4 regions of the Aeromonas sp. R6-2 genome follow, and region 2 is predicted to be linked to each of the others. Evidence: riboswitches for the same ligand, from Rfam matches in the RefSeq annotation. Region 2 holds a riboswitch; each other region holds the start of a gene.

Region 1 (4,209 bases), on a different contig from region 2:
GCCAGGGCCATCCGCACCTGGGCCAGCTGGCTCTCCGGCACCAAGACCTGCCCCGAGCTCTTCTCGAGGCGGAACGGCACCTGCTCCTTCTCGAGCAGCTCCATGATGTTGGCGGTGTCGTAGAGCTCCTGCTTGCCGTAGAGGGGGACGTAGTTCTGGCTCGAGGTCCAGAGGATGATGACGATGGTGCCGGCGACGATGGCCGCCAGCAGGGCGATGGCCAGCACCGACTTGTTGTCGCGAGAGAGTCTGCGCCACTTCTTCAGCCCCTGCTCCAGGCGCTGACGCAGATCGAGCTCCTGCCCGGTGGCAGGCATGTTGTTTACCACTTCACTCATGAATCACCCTCAGAGCGGCATGCGCATGATGTCGTCGAACCCGGTCATCAGCTTGTTACGCACCTGCATCAGGGCTGAGAAGCTGAGGCCCGCCTTCTGGCTGGCCACCATGGCCCCCACCAGATCGTCGCTCTGCCCCGTGTCGACGGCGGTCATCATGCGTGAGGAGAGATTCTGCTGGGCGTTGACCCGGTTGACCACATCACGCATGGCGTGACCAAAGGAGAGATCGGTGTCGACACCGGATAAGGGCAGCCCGGGCTGGGTGGCAATTCGCTCCATCTCCTGCATCCGGTTCAGCAGGGCGACCTGGGAGGTCATCATCTCGATCTTCACGGGCACTTCCTCATTGTTGGATCTGCAGGTCTATGTCGATGCCCTGCTCACGCATGGCCGCCAGCTTGTAACGCAAGGCGCGGGTGGTCATCCCCAATGCCTCGGCGGTACGCGCCCGATGGCCCTCGAAGCGACGCAGGGTCTCCAGCACATAACGGAATTCGGCCTGACGGCGGGTCTCGGTGAGTCCGTCTACGACGACCGACTCGGTCTCGCTCGCGACGACACCGGGCAACATCAGATCGGCGGGCTGAATATGCAATCCTCGCGCCATAATGAGAGCCCGCTGAATCACATTCTCCAGCTCGCGCACATTGCCGGGCCAGCGATAGGTCTGCAGCAGCAGCGAGGCCTCCAGGCTGAAGCGGTAACCGGGCTGGGGCGCGTGACAGGCCAGGAAGTGCTCGGCCAGGGGGAGAATATCCTCCGGGCGATCCCGCAGGGCAGGCCAGGCCAGAGGAAGTACATCGAGGCGATAGAAGAGATCCTCGCGAAACTCGCCGCGAGCCACCAGCTCGCGCAGGTCCCGGTTGCTGGCGGCGATGATGCGCACGTCCAGGGGGATGATGCGGTGGCTGCCGAGCCGCTCCACCTCGCGCTCCTGCAGCACCCGCAGCAACTTGGCCTGCAGGGGCAGGGGCAGCTCGGAGATCTCGTCGAGCAGCAGAGTGCCACCGTTGGCCGCCTCGAACTTGCCGGGCTGGGCGGTGACGGCACCGGTGAAGGCCCCCTTGGCATGACCAAACAGGATCGATTCGAGCATCGACTCGGGGATGGCGGCGCAGTTGATGGCGACAAACGGCTTGTCGGCACGATCCGACATCTCGTGAATGTAGCGGGCCAGACACTCCTTGCCGGTCCCCGACTCCCCCCCGATGAGCACCGAGGCGGAGGTCTTGGCGGCGCGGCGGGCAAGTTGCAGCAGCTGCTGGCTGATGCGGGAGACGGCGATGAGATTGGGCTCCCCCTGATCGATCAGGAGGGCGCCCTGAATGGCATCGGCCAGTTGGCGCGCGCTGAAGGGCTTGATGACGTAATCGGCGGCGCCGCAGCGCATCGCCTCGGCCACCAGAGCCCCCTGGCGCTCGTTGGCGGCGACCATGAGGCGTCCGCTGGGGAGCGCGGCGACCAGCGCCTTCATCTCCCGGCAACACACCTCGGGTTGGCAGGTGAGATCGAGCACGATGAGATCGCAGGAATGGGCAGATAACCAGCCAAGCGCCTGGTCGATATCGGGAAGATGGGTAAAGCCGACCCGGGCTAACCTGGTGACCTCGGGGGCGGTGAAGGTGGTCTCCTCCTCGCTGCCAATCCAGAGCAGGGACGAGTGAGCGGCGATAGTGGGCTCACTGTGCAAGAGTGCGCCATGATGCGTGTAACCGTGCATAAAAATGGAAACCCCAACAGGTTGGGAACCGAAAGGAAGCACGCGAAAGAGAGGAGAGAGGCGGTATTCATGCAGCCCCGATGTCACCACAGGGCGACCCGTCCTTGATCCTTGGCAACCCCGCTATCGTCAACGCTGTCGCGTTATTAGACCGGAGGCTTTGCGTCCTGACCTTTCAGTTCAGTTTGCCTTTTCAAACAACCAAGCATTCTGCGGCAGGTGCTGCATAGCACACCGGCGTGTTAACAGAGCAGCCGTCTAGTTGTTAAGCTTTTGATTATTTTGTCTTTAACGGCTTATGCGTCACCGTTTGGCGCAGATCATATCGGCTTTTGAGGAGAGTGCAAGGTCCAGTTCAGGAATTGGGGCTTCCCCGTGAGGAAGCCCTTTTCCCCAACCCTTACCCCAGGGTTCCCACCACATCAACCCGCAACTCTTCGGGGATTTCATTGTAGGAGAGCACCTTGAGCCCACGGCAGAAGGAGCGGGCATAGCGGGAGAGCAAGGGACGCAGCTGGGGCATCACCACCAGCACGGGAGGATGCCCCAACTGCTGCAGCTGGGTCTTGACCAGCGGCATGTTCTGCTGCAGCTGGGCCAGCAGTTGGGGATCGATGGGGAAGCTGTCGAGGGAGACCTTGCCCTGCTGCTGGGACTGGCTGAGCGCGGCCAGCAGGGTCTGCTCGAGGCGATCATCCAGGGTGAAGGTCGCCAGCACGTCCCGTTGGCCGATGGCCTGGCGCACCAGCTGGCGCTTGAGGGCACAGCGCACATCCGAGGCGAGCAGGACCGGGTCCTTGGTGATCTCGCTCGAATCGAGCAGGGTCGTTGCTATGGTGCGAATGTCCACCAGGCTCACCTGCTCGCGCAGCAACTGGCGATAGACCCGCAGCTGCTGCATCTGGGTCAGGGCCAGGTTGAGCTCCTCATTGAGACGCGGCGACTGGGTGGCCAGATGCTGCCCCAGCTTGCCCACCTCGTCGTGACCAAACAGCTCGTCCAGATGCTCCCGCAGCAACTTGCTCAGGTGGGTGGCGATGACGGTGGCCGAGTCGACCACCGAGTAGCCCAGATTGAGGGCCTTGGCCTTGATATCGGGCAGGATCCAGACCGCCTCCATGCCGAAGGCGGGATCCTGGGTCAGCTCCCCGTCCAGGGCTCCATAGGTCTGGCTGCTGCCGATGGCCATCAGCCGCTGACAATCCACACTGCCGCCGGCCAGGGCCACGCCGGCCAGCTTGATGCTGTACTGCTCCGGCTGTAGCTGCAGATTGTCACGCACCCGGATCTCCGGTAACAGGAAGCCATATTGCTCGGAGAGGGTCTTGCGAATGCCGCGTACCCGGGAGAGCAGCTCGGCCCCCTTCTCCTGCTCGGCCAGGGAGACCAGACGATAACCCAGCTCGATCACCACACTGTCGAGGGCCGGCAGATCCTGCCACTCCAGCCCCTGGGGTTCGCGCAGATCCATCTGCCGGGCGATCTCCTCGGCCGCTTCCAGCTCGGGGGCGGCGGGTTGACGCCGGCTCACCCGCCAGCCACTCCAGGCCAGCACGGCGGCGAAGCTCAGGAAGGCCAGGGTCGGCATGCCGGGCACCAGGCCGAGTATGGTCATCACTGCCGCGCCGGTATAGATGACCCGGGGTGAGGCGAGCAGCTGCTGGCCCACCTGATCGGTCATCTCCCCTTCGTCATTGACCCGGGTCACTATGATGGCCGCCGCGGTGGACATCAGCAGGGAGGGGATCTGGGCCACCAGGCCGTCACCTATGGTGAGCAGGGCATAGCGCTGGAAGGCTTCCGCCACCGGCAGTGCGTGCTGGAAGATACCGATGGAAAGACCACCGATCAGGTTGATGATGAGCACCAGGAGACCGGCGATGGCGTCCCCGCGCACAAACTTGGAGGCGCCGTCCATCGCCCCGTAGAAGTCCGCCTCGCGGGCGATCTCCTGGCGTCTGGCCCGCGCCTGATGCTGATCCATGATGCCGGCGTTGAGATCCGCATCGATGGCCATCTGCTTGCCGGGCAGGGCATCCAAGGTGAAGCGGGCCGATACCTCGGAGATCCGCTCTCCCCCCTTGGTGATGACCACGAAGTTGATGATCATCAGGATGATGAAGACCACCAGGCCCACCACATAGTTGC
Region 2 (4,209 bases):
GAGAGATGCAGGCGACACCTCCACTACCGGCACCTTCCCGTTCGTAGAAAGGTACCTTCTGCAGGGGCAACTTATTCTTGTTGATCTCGATTTCGAGGTAGTAATCCCCCGGCAAGATATACCCGTCCTGGGCAAACTGGGAGAGATCTATCTTGGTCCGTTCATCAAGATCGAGCGCATCAATATTAAACTCAGTCTCGGCACATACGTTCTTTGCCAATAACAACAGCGCAGCCACCCCGATCAAAAGTGCCGCTTTAATTCGCTGGTGCTCAGTGACAAAACTTAATATTGAATGACTCATACATCACTCTAAACACATAATAAGACTCACATTTCGTGGTATCTACACAAGCCGGAAGGCTTACAAATATCGAACTTCGAGCAGGGCCGTATCGCCTTCGAATGTCTCATCGAGGTGAACCTCGAGCCGACGCTCATGCTGGGACGTTCTCGGAGATTCGGAGATATTCCCCCCCCGCGGGTCTCTGCGCTGCAACTTGACCATAAAAGGGAAAACACCACCGGCATTCTGATCGATGCGGCAGCCACTCACCCCCAGAACCAGATCAGACGGGTTGACCTGCTCCAGGATCAGGGCACAGGCGGGTTCTGTCACAGTACCGCTCAACTCCTCGGCCGCCAGAGGCAAGGCCAGCAGACCAAGCAGCGTGACAAGAGTCATCTTCATGGCGCAACTCCGGTAATGACGGGTGAAGCGCAGTGGCCAAGCCACTGCACCCGGTATCACACGTCAGAAAGAATTACTCGTAGGCCAGAGTAAAGTTGGTGGTCGCGGTGAAGGCGCCAGCCTGCAGCGGGTTGGTGGTTTGATCCTCATAGCCCTTCAGCACGGCGCTGAAGTCCAGTTGGTTGTCACCGTTTACCAGCTTGTAGGCAGCAGTCGGAGTACCCAGAACGATCGGAGCGCCGCCCGGAGCGGTCATCTTGATGCCGGCACCGGCAGCCTGGCCGCCGCCGATCACCAGCAGGCTGCTGTCGACCGGATCCTGGGCACCGCTGAAGGTCACCTTGACGGCATCATCGGCCTCGGTGATCTCGCAGTTTTCCAGCTTGATGCTAAACGGCTTGGAGTTGGACTCGCCACCCTTGACCAGCTCCTTGGTGCTGATTTGGCCCATTTCAACGACCTGGTCAACAGACTCGGGAGCCACGGAGCAGGGGGCATTGATGATTTCGCCATTGAAGGTGACCTTGCCGGAACCCTGGCCTGCAGCAGAGGCAGCGCCAGCCATCAGCAGGACACCCATCGCAACTACAATCTTATTCGCTTTCATTCGTTGATACCTTTTTATTCATGACTTACGTGTCGAAGCCGAAAAAAAGGGGTGGCCTGGAGTCACCACCCAAATTTTGAACGGCTGTATTGGGGCCAAGCCCCGCGAAACGACCTGTCATCGGCATCAACACAGGGGGAGTGAAAACCGCTCCCCAAGCCCGCCGAAGACATCCCATAGCGTCGTCTCGGGGGCAAAGTTATCCATCACCTTGATGCGTATCAAATACATTTTAATTAATAGAGATTCTTTTAAATTCGCTTTAAAATCAAGATGATATAAACATCATGAACATTGTTGTTGCGGCCTGGAGCCTGACTGTCATCGCACGCAATTTGTACACATCGCGAACGAAAAGCAGGATTAAAACACTCCGGCAACAAACCAGAAACAACTAGAGTTATTGCTCAATGCACACCCAAATGCCTCCCTCCCCCGCAAGTAGCTCCCTCATCCACCAGAGCTGAAGCAGAGCGCACTCACTCCGGGACAGTCACACATTTATTGCTCAATTGATTTCTCAAATGGGGATGATATGCTCTAGACATGATGTAAAGGGCAAACCGATTGAAAAGTCGGGACGCAAAGCCACCGGTCTAAGGGTAGCAATACCTAAGACAGCGGAGCCGCCATTAGGAAGACGAGTGTGCTTCTGATCTCTTTGTCTTTCAGATTGCGTTGCCCTTTTCGAACAACGACTTGTATCGAAAAGGACAGACTATGAATATCCAAACCGCACTGAAACGCACCGTTTCACTCTCCCTGCTCACCATGGCAGCCTTTGCAGCCCACGCCGATAACGGCACTGTGACCTTCAACGGTTACATCAACGAGGCGCCCTGCTCCATCACCAGTGACAGCATTACCTGCTACTCAGGAGCCAAGCGGCAAGATCTGGATATGACCATGCTGCAACACTCTGGTTCACTGGCAACCATCAGTAGCCAGATCGACTATCGCGTCTCCCCCACGAACAGCAATGTGGCCATAGTGACGGTGAGCTACCTCTGATCGTGACGAGGCAGAAGCCCCTCTCTATCCAAAGGGAGGGCTGGTGTGATCCATGTCAGGTTTTTTATTTCCGCCTGTTGCTTCCCACCCGAATGGGGAGAGGGGCGATAACCCCAAGGAGATGGGGTGATACCAGTTTCGTAAGGGGTCTGACCCCTTTCCTCTCTTCTTTTTCCCCATTGCGATCCAATTGAAGCCAAAATAGAGTGCAACTCCTTCCCACCTCATTCAAGGAGTTACACTGTGCGAACCCTGATCGGCAGCCTCTGCCTGCTCGCAGCGCCCCTCGCCGGAGCCTATAGTCCCTCCGACTGGCACCAATATGGCGCCAGCGCCCCCGAGACCCGCCAATTCGAATCGACGCAGAGCACCCAGCTCTTCCGCCTGACGGCCACTACGTCGTCGGCCCGCTGGCAGCAGATGCACATCTACCGCACCTATCGCTGGCAAATCGACGGCCTCAAACAACAAGCCGAGCGCCAATGTGGTGACAAGCAAACCCGGATAGAGCAAGGGTGGCGGATCCGCACCCAGCTGTGCGAATTGAGCCTCAAGGCCGGCACCCTGATTCAGGCCGAGAGCCAGGACTTCGGCTACGGCCTCTCATCGTCGGGATGGAGTGCGCTCCCCGACACACCGACCGGGTGGCGCGGCGATCGCCTCGCCCTGCCGCAAGCCCTCGCGCTGGGTCAGGAAGAGGTGGAGCTGGATCGCTGCCAGCTGGATGCCAAGGGGCGCTGCCCGAGTGACGAATGGCACTACGATCCCAGGCAATGGGAGCAGCTTCAGGTGATGGAAGAGAGCCCCAGTGAGCGGGATGGTCGCCTCGATCACATCTTCTATCGGCTCTCACCCAAGAGTGAGAGCACCGCCGCCAAGATGGTGCGCGAGCTGCATGTGTGGCGCCAGCATCAATGGCAACCGGATCCGGCCCAGGCCATTGAGGAGTGTGGCGAGCCCAGGACCCGTGAAGAGGCGGGAAACACCCTCACCGTCCGCACCTGCCGCCAGCTGCTGCCCATCGGCAGCCAGATCAATGTCACCCTGCATGACACCGGCTATATGATGCCAGCCGACAAAAACGAGTGGCAGCCACTGCCAGAAAGTGACAGCTGGCAAGAGGCCAAGACCCTGAGCCAGCCTCTGGTGCTGGCCACCACAGAGGAGCAGCTCGACTGCCGCAAGGCCAATGGCCTTCCCTGCGCCGAACCCACAGAGCCGGACCTGGACCTCCTCGACGCCGAGGCCGCACGACTGGTCGCCGACGTGAGCGGCGCCGACAAGCCTGCATGGCAGGCAAACTATGGCCACGACGATGCCAAGCTGATGGCCGCCATTCGGGGAATGCAAGCCCTGCTGGACGCCAACCGGCCGACTCACCCCGCCATGGACAAGTTGCTCTACTATGTGCGTGCCCACAACTACTTCGGTGGCGTTGCCAGAGAGAGCAACGAGACCGCTCGCGCACTGGCCCGGGTGATGGTCGCCCTGCTCAACCACCCGGCTCTGCTGGGGAATGAGCCGCAGGATGAGGCTGGCACCGTGCTGGAGGCCTGGAGCGTCGCCGCACAGGGGCAACTCGGGCAAATGGCCTTCCGTCAGGCTGCCACCCCTATGCCGGCCCAACTGATCCGCGCCCTCGACTACGCGGTACAGCATGCGGCCGTCATCAATGGCCACAAGCCGTGGGCCGATGGGCTGTTTGAGCTGCTCAATCTGATCGACTATGCCAGCTCCCACTCGCGCGATGCCGACTTCGGCCCCGCCCTCATCGGGCAAGAGCCCGCTCTGCGCCGTGCCATGCTGGCGCTGGGGGAGAGCGAGCTGGCCCTGTGGAAGCGCCGGGATGGACAGGCTGATTTGTTTGTATTCAATAACATACTCGATACCTACACCCGCC
Region 3 (4,209 bases), on a different contig from region 2:
CCTTCTCCTTGTTGAACTTGACGTTGAGATCGACGAGACCATAGCTCTTGGTGATCTCGCGTCCCAACTGCTCGTAGGGTTGCTCGCCAATAAAGGTGTGAGAAGCCGAGACTATCTTGCGCTCGCTGCTGGCCGGCTGGTAGTCGGTCAGGACGCGGATCGGATCCTCTTTGGCGTAGGAGTTGAAGTCCCCCACCAGCAGTACCTGGCCAGGCAGCTTGCTGACCGCTTCGCCCAGTACCTTGGCGGCGGTGACGCGGAACTCGGTGCACTTGCCCTGCAGATCGGCAGGCTCTGTCTTGCCATCACCATTCTCATAGCAACCCGAGCCCTTGGACTTGAGGTGGTTGACCACCAGAGTCAGGGGATCCTTGCTGCCCGCAACCGTGAAGCTCTGTACCAGGGAGTCGCGCTGGCCGGCGCTCTTGGCGACGCCACCGACGGTGTAACGCTGCTCCGGCATCTTGATGACGGCGGCATCCCCCGCCGGGGTCAGCTTGGCCGGACGATAGAGCATGGCCACCATGATGGCATCGCCACCGAAGAATTTCTCACCGGTCAGCAGGGCGGCAGGCAGGCGAACATAGGCATAGTGCTTGCTCGCATCCTTCTGCTGTTCATTGAGGCGACTGACCAGATTATGGATGGCTGAGTTGTCACCAAAGCCGTTGTTTTCCATCTCCATCAGACCGAGCAGGTCTGCGTCCATCTCTGTGATGGCATTGGCTATCTTGGTGCGCTGCTTCTCGAACTCGGCCTGGGTCTTGGCTCCGCGGTTGCAACCCTTGGCATTGTCGGCATCCGCTTGATCCTTGCACAGGACGTTGAGATCGCCGCCAATGCTGGAGTGGCTGGTGAAGTAGTTGAGCACGTTAAAGCTGCCGACTCGCAGGTCGCTGCCGGGAGTGCGGGCCGGTGCGCTCTGGCGGTCCTCTCCCTGGCTACGCAGCAGGTTACCTGCGGTCAGGGTGACATCGTTCGGTACGACCAGGCGGAAGGCGTTCTTGTTGTAGACAACGACCCCTTCCAGACCATCGAGCTGATCGCCGATACGCAGATAGCCCTGATCCGCATCCAGAGCCGGGAACCAGGGAAGTACCCCATTCGGCGCCTTGTAATCGGATTCGATCACCAGACGGTTGGCACCATTCTTGGCAGCCAGGGTCACGGCATCGGCGCCGCTGGCCACGTGCAACTGGGTGGGCTTGATGAGCGGTGCCTTGTGGGAGAGCTCTACGTTGTTGCGATAGACCTTGTAGTCGAAGCTGAAGTTGCGGGTCAGGTGCAGATCGCTGCTGCTGTCGAGGCGAACCCGCATTCCCTCATGGCGATTGAGGGCTTGGGTCAGGCTCTCCCCTTCATTTATCTGCAGAACCGGGGTCGGCACACTCTTGCCTTGGGCCAGCTCCTGAATACGGGGAGTGGTGCCGTCAAACTTGAGCTTGAGCTGGGTGCCACCGTAGTACTCCTCAACCTGGGCCTCCAGGCAGAGCTCGGCACCCGGTTTGATGTAGGGATACTTGCTGGCAAAGCTCTTGTCGCTGAGGTAGACGAAGATGCCATCCGAGGTGGCCGGGTTGCCATCACCCACAGGATCGGTCAGGTAGAAGCCCTTGGTCAGGCTCTGGCCCAGCGTGGTGACGATGCCCTTGACGTGGAAGGTGCCGGGACTGATGGCGCCGTTGGCAGTGGGCGTGGTCGCCTGGGGGCTGCTGTTATCGCTGCCTTGCAGGGTGGGGATGGTGGTCAGCTGTGCATCGCTTGGGCAGACATAGGCGGCCTGAACGCCAGGGGCGGCCAGGGCCAGCCCCACCGCCAGTGAGAGCAGGGTTCGAGTTGCTTGCATGATGATTTCCTTTAATTTTTTTCTATGCAGTTCCGTAGCCCCGCCGGAGCGGGGGCGCGAATTGTCACATGACTACCAGCTCTGACCAGTGATGGGCTGCACACTTTTGCGATCGGGTTTATGGCCGTATATCTGTTTTATGATGAAGCCAACACTCTGATTTTTAATGTGAAACGCATTGGGGTTCGAATGAACTCGGCAGTGATAAGTTGTTTCTTGTCGCGAATAAAGATTGTCGGCGAGGTGGGCAATTTCTATACTCGACTCGTTCCTGACGGAACCCAGGTTAAGGGCAAACCGATCGAAAGATCGGGACGCAAAGCTTCCGGCCTACCGGTCATCTGACCCAGGGTAGCGGGGCCTCCCAGGATCTCATCGGGTGCAGTGGCACTGTCCAATGCCAGTTGTCTGCCTCTGCGTGGACCTGCCGCGTCTGTCCTTGCCTTGGATAACCATGCCAAGCAACAAGGAAGAAAAAATGCAAAACCACTTTGTCCCTACCCGCCTGGCGGCGTTGGTCGCCGTGGCATTTCTGCCCGCCTGGGCGCAGGCAGCCTATCCCCCCTATGAGGCCGGCAAGAGCTATGGCGCCGGTGATGTCGTCAGCAATGTCGGAGCCCTCTACCAGTGCAAGGAGTTTCCCTACTCGGGTTGGTGTGGTGCCTCGCCCTATCACTATGAACCGGGTGTCGGCGTCAACTGGAGCGATGCCTGGGTGCTCTTTAGCGATGGGGGTCTGCCTCCCGCCCTCGAGCTGAGCGTCAGCTCACCGGCAGCGGGAAGTTCCGTTAACGAGGGCACCGATGTTGCTCTTGCCGTCACCCTGAGCGGAACCAGCACAGACGTGGCCAAGGTTGACTATCTGATCGATGGCACCCTGGTGGCTAGCGCCGCGGCCACCCCGTGGGGGGCGGTCTGGAAGGCGGTAGGGAGTGGTAGTCATGCCCTCAAGGCGCGAGCCCTGGACAAGGATGGCAAGGTGCTGGCCGAGAGCGACAGCAGCTTCAATGTGGCCGCTGTGGTCGCTCCCGAAGCACCCAGGGTGGCCATTGCCAGCCCTGCCGCCGGCGCCAGGGTGACTCTGGGGCGCAGCGTCGCGGTGACCGGCAACGTGACCGATGCCAATAACGATGTGGCCAGGGTCGAGCTGTTTGCGGACGGCAAGAAGGTGGGCGAGGACAATGCCGCCCCCTGGCAGGTGAACTGGACTCCGGATGCCAAGGGCAGTGCATCTCTCAAGCTGGTCGCGACCGACCAGACCAGTCTGACCGGCGAGTCTGCTGCTGTGGCCGTCAGTGTTGAGGAGGCGGCGCCCCCCCCGAGCGGTGGCAACTTATCTTGCGACATTCGTCAGGTCTATCGCCCGGATGGTTACGAATGCATGGGGGACGATCACGCCCGTCGGGTGATCGGCTACTTCACCTCCTGGCGCACCGGCAAGAACGGCCTTCCTTCATATCTGGTGAGCGACATTCCCTGGAGCAAGATCACCCATATCAACTACGCATTCGCATCGGTCGATGAGCAGAGCCACCTTATCAAGGTCGATGACTCGGCCACCAAGATGACCTGGGAGGGAGTACCGGGCGCCGAGATGGATCCCGAATTCGCCTATCAAGGCCACTTCAACCTGCTCTCCAAATACAAGAAACAGTATCCGGACGTGAAGACCCTCATCTCGGTCGGCGGCTGGGCCGATACTCGTGGTTTCTACACGGCTACCACCAAGGGGGACTGCACCGTCAATACGGCGGGGATCACTGCTTTTTCCGACTCGGCGGTGAACTTCATTCGCCAGTATGGGTTTGACGGGGTCGACATCGACTATGAGTACCCCACTTCCATGAAGGATGCTGGCAACCCGAATGACTTCCCCCTCTCCAACCAGTGCCGCGCCAAGTTGTTCGGTAATTACAAGGTGCTGATGCAGACCCTGCGCGAGAAGCTGGACGCAGCAGGCACCGAGGACGGGCGCAAGTATATGCTCACCATCGCCTCACCGGCGTCGGCCTATCTGCTGCGAGGGATGGAGAACTTCCAGGTCACTCAGTATCTGGATTACGTCAACCTGATGACCTATGACTTCCACGGTGCCTGGAACCACTTCGTCGACCACAATGCCGCCCTGTTTGATAACAAGCAGGACTCCGAATTGGCTCACTGGGGGGTCTACACCCAGAAAGAGTTTGGGGGCATCGGTTATCTCAACGCTGCCTGGGCAGCCCACTATTTCCGTGGCGCTTTGGCTGCCGGCAAGATCAACGTCGGCGTGCCTTACTACACCCGTGGTTGGCAGGGCGTGACAGGTGGTACCCATGGCCTGGGTGGCAAGGCGGCCCTGCCGAGCCAGAACCAGTGCCAAC
Region 4 (4,209 bases), on a different contig from region 2:
TATGCCAGAAAAAGTGATCCTCGCCTCCACTTCTCGCTATCGGGCGGCCTTGCTGGCCAAACTTGGGATGGCATTTGACACCGAAGCACCCCGTGTTGATGAAACGCCTCTGCCCGGAGAAACGGCTCCCGAGCTGGTACTCAGACTGGCCATCAGCAAGGCGCAGGCGGTGGCCGATGGTCGTGATCATGGGTTGGTGATCGGCTCTGATCAGGTGTGCGTCTGCGATGGACGCATCCTCGGCAAGCCCGGCAATTTCGACAACGCCCTGACCCAGCTCAAGGCGGCCCAGGGAAGCCGCGTGATCTTCTACACTGGCCTGTGTGTGATCAATGCAGTCAGCGGTGAGAATCACTCTCTGGTAGAGCCCTTTACCGTCCATTTTCGCACCCTCGACGAGGCCGCCCTGACCCGCTACCTGCTGGCCGAGACCCCCTATGACTGCGCCGGGAGCTTCAAGAGTGAAGGCATGGGGATCACCTTATTCAGTGCACTCGAGGGGCGCGATCCCAATGCCTTGATAGGGCTACCCCTTATCGGCCTGGTGGAGCTCTTCAAGCGCCACGGACTCGCCCTCCCCTGACAAGGGTGAGGCTACCCCTTGCGAATTATGGAAAAGAGGCCTGACGGCCTCTTTTCCTTTCATTGCGTCTCTTGATACGGGTCAATTCACCTTGTCCCAGGCGCTCTGCCAATGGGAGCCGCTACCTGGCTCATACTGGGTGGCGCTGCTGGTCCACTGGGTACAATAACCACTATAGGGGAAGGGCTTGCAGCGGTAGATTTGACCATCTTTTGGCTGCAGCACCCGGGTCCCCGCCTCATAGCGCTTGAGTCCCTCCGGGAAGCGGTAGTCGTAACTCTGCCCCACCTCGCTGAACATCAGATCGGCGGTCTGCTGCAGTGCATCCCCACCCTTCTTGGGGATCCCCTTCACGACCAACTGATGATGGCCGGCACTGAGTCCCTCAAGCGCCAGGCTCAAGGTACGTTGCTCATTGGAGAGCTCCTGGCTTACCTCACCACGGGCAACACCACCGTGATCATACAGCGTGGCCGTTACCGTCATCTCCCCTCGCACCGTCACGATAAAATCCAGGGTCAACTTGCCTTCATTGAGCAGATGATCGCTCGGCAGAGTGCCAATCGACAGACTCTGCTCGAGGGGTGGTTGCTGCTGCTCAACCTGGATTTCGACGCGTTCCAGACCGCTTCCCTGTTTGAGATAGAGGAGGTTCTGCCCATACACCGGATTGAAGGTGCCATCGCTGCCCTGCTGACCAGCCCGAATATTGACCTGCTCGGCATTGATGCGACTCGCCAGTGCATGTGCCCAGTTGTTCTTCTGCCCCTGCTCTTCACTGGCGATGGTGAGCGTGGTCTGCAGATCCGCGCGCTCTCCATTTGCATCGAAGACCCGAGTCAATACCCGGTCTCCCATCTCCAGATCCAGTGAGGGGTAGATGGCCCCCCCCTGCTGCCAGGGCGAGGAAGGCGGCTCACCACCTCGGAAGCGAGCATCGATGAGGTTGTAGAAACTGTTGCTGGTGTCCCCCACTTCCCATACCCCCAGGATCAGCTGATAGCCGGAGCGCTCTGGCAAGGTGCAAGCGTGGGTCATCACCTTGGGAGGTTGTTTCATACCCCCATCGATGACACAGAAGGGGGTGGGTTCGAAGGCGTCGCGGGTCAGTGGACGATTGGGATCCCACTCGGGGCGCGTCAGGTAGTAACGCCAGTTTCGGGTGACGTGGTTGGCGGTAAAGGTCCAGGTGATCGCCAAGGGGCCGGCGCTCACCTCGCGCTTGGTCCAGCGATCGCTGGTCTGGGCATTGAGCTCGCCAAATTGACGGTGACCTGCCGAGGCGATCTGTCCATCCGGCGGCCCTCCCTGAGGAAATCCCGATGGCGCCTCCAGGCTCTGAGGCTCCCACTGAATGGCGCCGCACTGGATATTGCCGCCGCTCTTGCACAAGGCATTGCGCGATTCGGGGGTACTGATGTAACCGTGAGCGACTACGGCACTGCTGGCACCAAGGGTACAGAGCAGAGCCAGGGCTCTGAGATGGGTGGCTGTCATACACTCCTCGCAAAAACATGAGTTGAAAGACAGTCACTTGGCTTTCGCACTGGCGCCAAAGCACCAATGGCAACCCCGCTATCATGGGCATGTGCCGTTAGACCGGAGGCTTTGCGTCCTGACCTTTCGAGTCAGTTTGCCAAATGACCTGTGTGATCGAAAACGTCGGGGATCGACTTTCTTCGACTCACGAAGCATCTCATGTGCGATCGTTTAATCAATGACAGATATAACAGCGCAGGACGAAACCGGTAATATAGCCATAACTGACTGATTTGTTATGACCAAATCTGACATTTTGGGAATTCGGTGCGGCATACGGCCAGTGCAGAAGGGCAGATAACGCCCCATGAGAAACGACTCCCCACCGGGGGCGGTGGGGAGCGCAAGCGAGCGGTTATCGCTCCAGAGTATTCAAGAAGGCGTCCAGTGACTCGCCAAGAGGGGCTTCGACCTTGATCTCCCGCCCGTCGGCCGGATGAGCGAAGGTGAGGCGCCAGGCGTGCAGGAACAGGCGATTGAGCCCCTTTTCACGCATTTTTTCGTCAAACTGCCTCTCGCCATACTTGTCATCACAGGCGATTGGGTGACCGGCGTGCTGGGTATGCACGCGGATCTGGTGAGTACGTCCCGTGATGGGGCTGCACTCCATCAGGGTTGCCTCGGCAAACTGGCGCACGATGCGAAAACGGGTCTCGGAGGGCTTACCCTCGGCACTGACACGCACGATGCGTTCGCCCGACTGCAGCTCGTTTTTCTTGAGCGGCGCAGTGATCACCTTGACGTGGGACTGCCAACAGCCACGGACCAGCGCCAGATACTGCTTACGCATGGTCTTGACCCTTAGCTGCTCATGCAGGCTGCGCAGGGCGCTACGCTTCTTGGCAATGAGCAACACGCCCGAGGTGTCACGGTCCAGGCGATGTACCAGCTCCATGAAGCGGGCCTCGGGACGCAGGGCCCGCAGTCCTTCGATGACACCGAAGCTCAGCCCGCTGCCACCGTGTACCGCCATACCTGAAGGCTTGTTGAGCACTATGATGGCATCATCTTCAAACAGAATCTGACCTTCGAGACGCTGTATGCTGCCAAGGTTGGCCGATGGCAGCTCATTTTTCTCTGCAACCCGAAGGGGCGGCACACGCACCTCATCTCCGGTTTCCAGCTTGTACTCGGGCTTGACGCGTTTTTTGTTTACGCGAACTTCGCCTTTGCGCAGGATGCGATAAATCAGGCTCTTGGGGACACCTTTAAGCTGAGTCTTGAGGAAATTATCGATGCGCTGCCCTTCATGCTCAGCCTCGATGGTGAGCAGCTGCACTTGTTGTGTGATCTGTGTCATAGGCCGCGAATTCTAGCACCCTCCCCCCACCCTTGGCTGCCCTGTTTTTGCAAAAAGCGTGAAAATTGCTGCCTTGCTATGAAACCGATTTAAATGGGATAATAACGACGGTTTTGTAAGACCGCTCAAGCCTTGTACAACGTGGGCGTTTCATCTCCCATTCCGCCCGTCAGGCCAAGCGAAGTCCCTGTGCCAAGGAGCGATGTTGCAGCAGGGTGAGCGCAGTGCACAAAACCGTTTTGTCTTCACACTGGAATCCTTTTCATCCCTGCTACATCAGGGCATGACCGATGCGCCCAAGTTTGTTGCGCCTCATGCGTACCCCAACCGGGAGGTTGCCACCGTATGCTGCAGACCCGAGGCCGGCGCAGGACAGGAGCGTGTGAAGGAACACACATGACACAACAATGAGAACTCAATGAAAAGAATGCTAATCAACGCGACTCAGGAAGAAGAGTTGCGCGTAGCGCTGGTTGACGGACAACAGCTCTACGACCTCGATATTGAGAGTCCGGGACACGAGCAGAAGAAAGCCAACATCTACAAGGGCAAAATCACCCGCGTAGAGCCCAGCCTCGAAGCTGCTTTTGTCGACTACGGCGCCGAGCGCCACGGTTTCCTGCCTCTCAAGGAGATCGCCCGCACTTACTTCCCCTCCGGTTATTCCTACCAAGGTCGTCCCAACATCAAAGAAGTGGTCCGCGAAGGCCAGGAAGTGATCGTCCAGATCGACAAGGAAGAGCGTGGCACCAAGGGTGCAGCCCTCACCACCTTTATCAGTCTGGCT

Evidence for each region. A riboswitch is a leader RNA that binds a small molecule or an ion and turns the genes downstream of it on or off. The one in region 2 is predicted to bind cyclic di-GMP.
Region 1: it holds a riboswitch for cyclic di-GMP, as region 2 does, so the genes downstream of both, AB5Y48_RS19355 (sigma-54 dependent transcriptional regulator) here and AB5Y48_RS17205 (fimbrial protein) in region 2, are expected to answer to the same signal.
Region 3: it holds a riboswitch for cyclic di-GMP, as region 2 does, so the genes downstream of both, AB5Y48_RS15380 (glycosyl hydrolase family 18 protein) here and AB5Y48_RS17205 (fimbrial protein) in region 2, are expected to answer to the same signal.
Region 4: it holds a riboswitch for cyclic di-GMP, as region 2 does, so the genes downstream of both, gbpA (N-acetylglucosamine-binding protein GbpA) here and AB5Y48_RS17205 (fimbrial protein) in region 2, are expected to answer to the same signal.

Annotation. Positions count from the first base shown of each region.
Region 1 covers NZ_JBFODE010000072.1:57,781-61,989, forward strand. The annotation lists gene fliF (flagellar basal-body MS-ring/collar protein FliF) at 1-266, opposite strand, end outside; gene AB5Y48_RS19350 (flagellar hook-basal body complex protein FliE) at 348-674, opposite strand; gene AB5Y48_RS19355 (sigma-54 dependent transcriptional regulator) at 685-2,061, opposite strand; cyclic di-GMP riboswitch class I at 2,172-2,261, opposite strand; gene lfhA (lateral flagellar biosynthesis protein LfhA) at 2,462-4,209, opposite strand, start outside.
Region 2 covers NZ_JBFODE010000063.1:141,891-146,099, reverse strand. The annotation lists gene AB5Y48_RS17220 (fimbria/pilus outer membrane usher protein) at 1-304, opposite strand, end outside; gene AB5Y48_RS17215 (hypothetical protein) at 365-691, opposite strand; gene AB5Y48_RS17210 (fimbrial protein) at 765-1,298, opposite strand; cyclic di-GMP riboswitch class I at 1,846-1,932, shown strand; gene AB5Y48_RS17205 (fimbrial protein) at 2,019-2,309, shown strand; gene AB5Y48_RS17200 (collagenase) at 2,553-4,209, shown strand, end outside.
Region 3 covers NZ_JBFODE010000057.1:18,589-22,797, reverse strand. The annotation lists gene AB5Y48_RS15385 (ExeM/NucH family extracellular endonuclease) at 1-1,846, opposite strand, end outside; cyclic di-GMP riboswitch class I at 2,128-2,214, shown strand; gene AB5Y48_RS15380 (glycosyl hydrolase family 18 protein) at 2,325-4,209, shown strand, end outside.
Region 4 covers NZ_JBFODE010000006.1:84,743-88,951, reverse strand. The annotation lists gene AB5Y48_RS00705 (nucleoside triphosphate pyrophosphatase) at 2-583, shown strand; gene gbpA (N-acetylglucosamine-binding protein GbpA) at 665-2,080, opposite strand; cyclic di-GMP riboswitch class I at 2,146-2,231, opposite strand; gene rluC (23S rRNA pseudouridine(955/2504/2580) synthase RluC) at 2,478-3,422, opposite strand; gene rne (ribonuclease E) at 3,841-4,209, shown strand, end outside.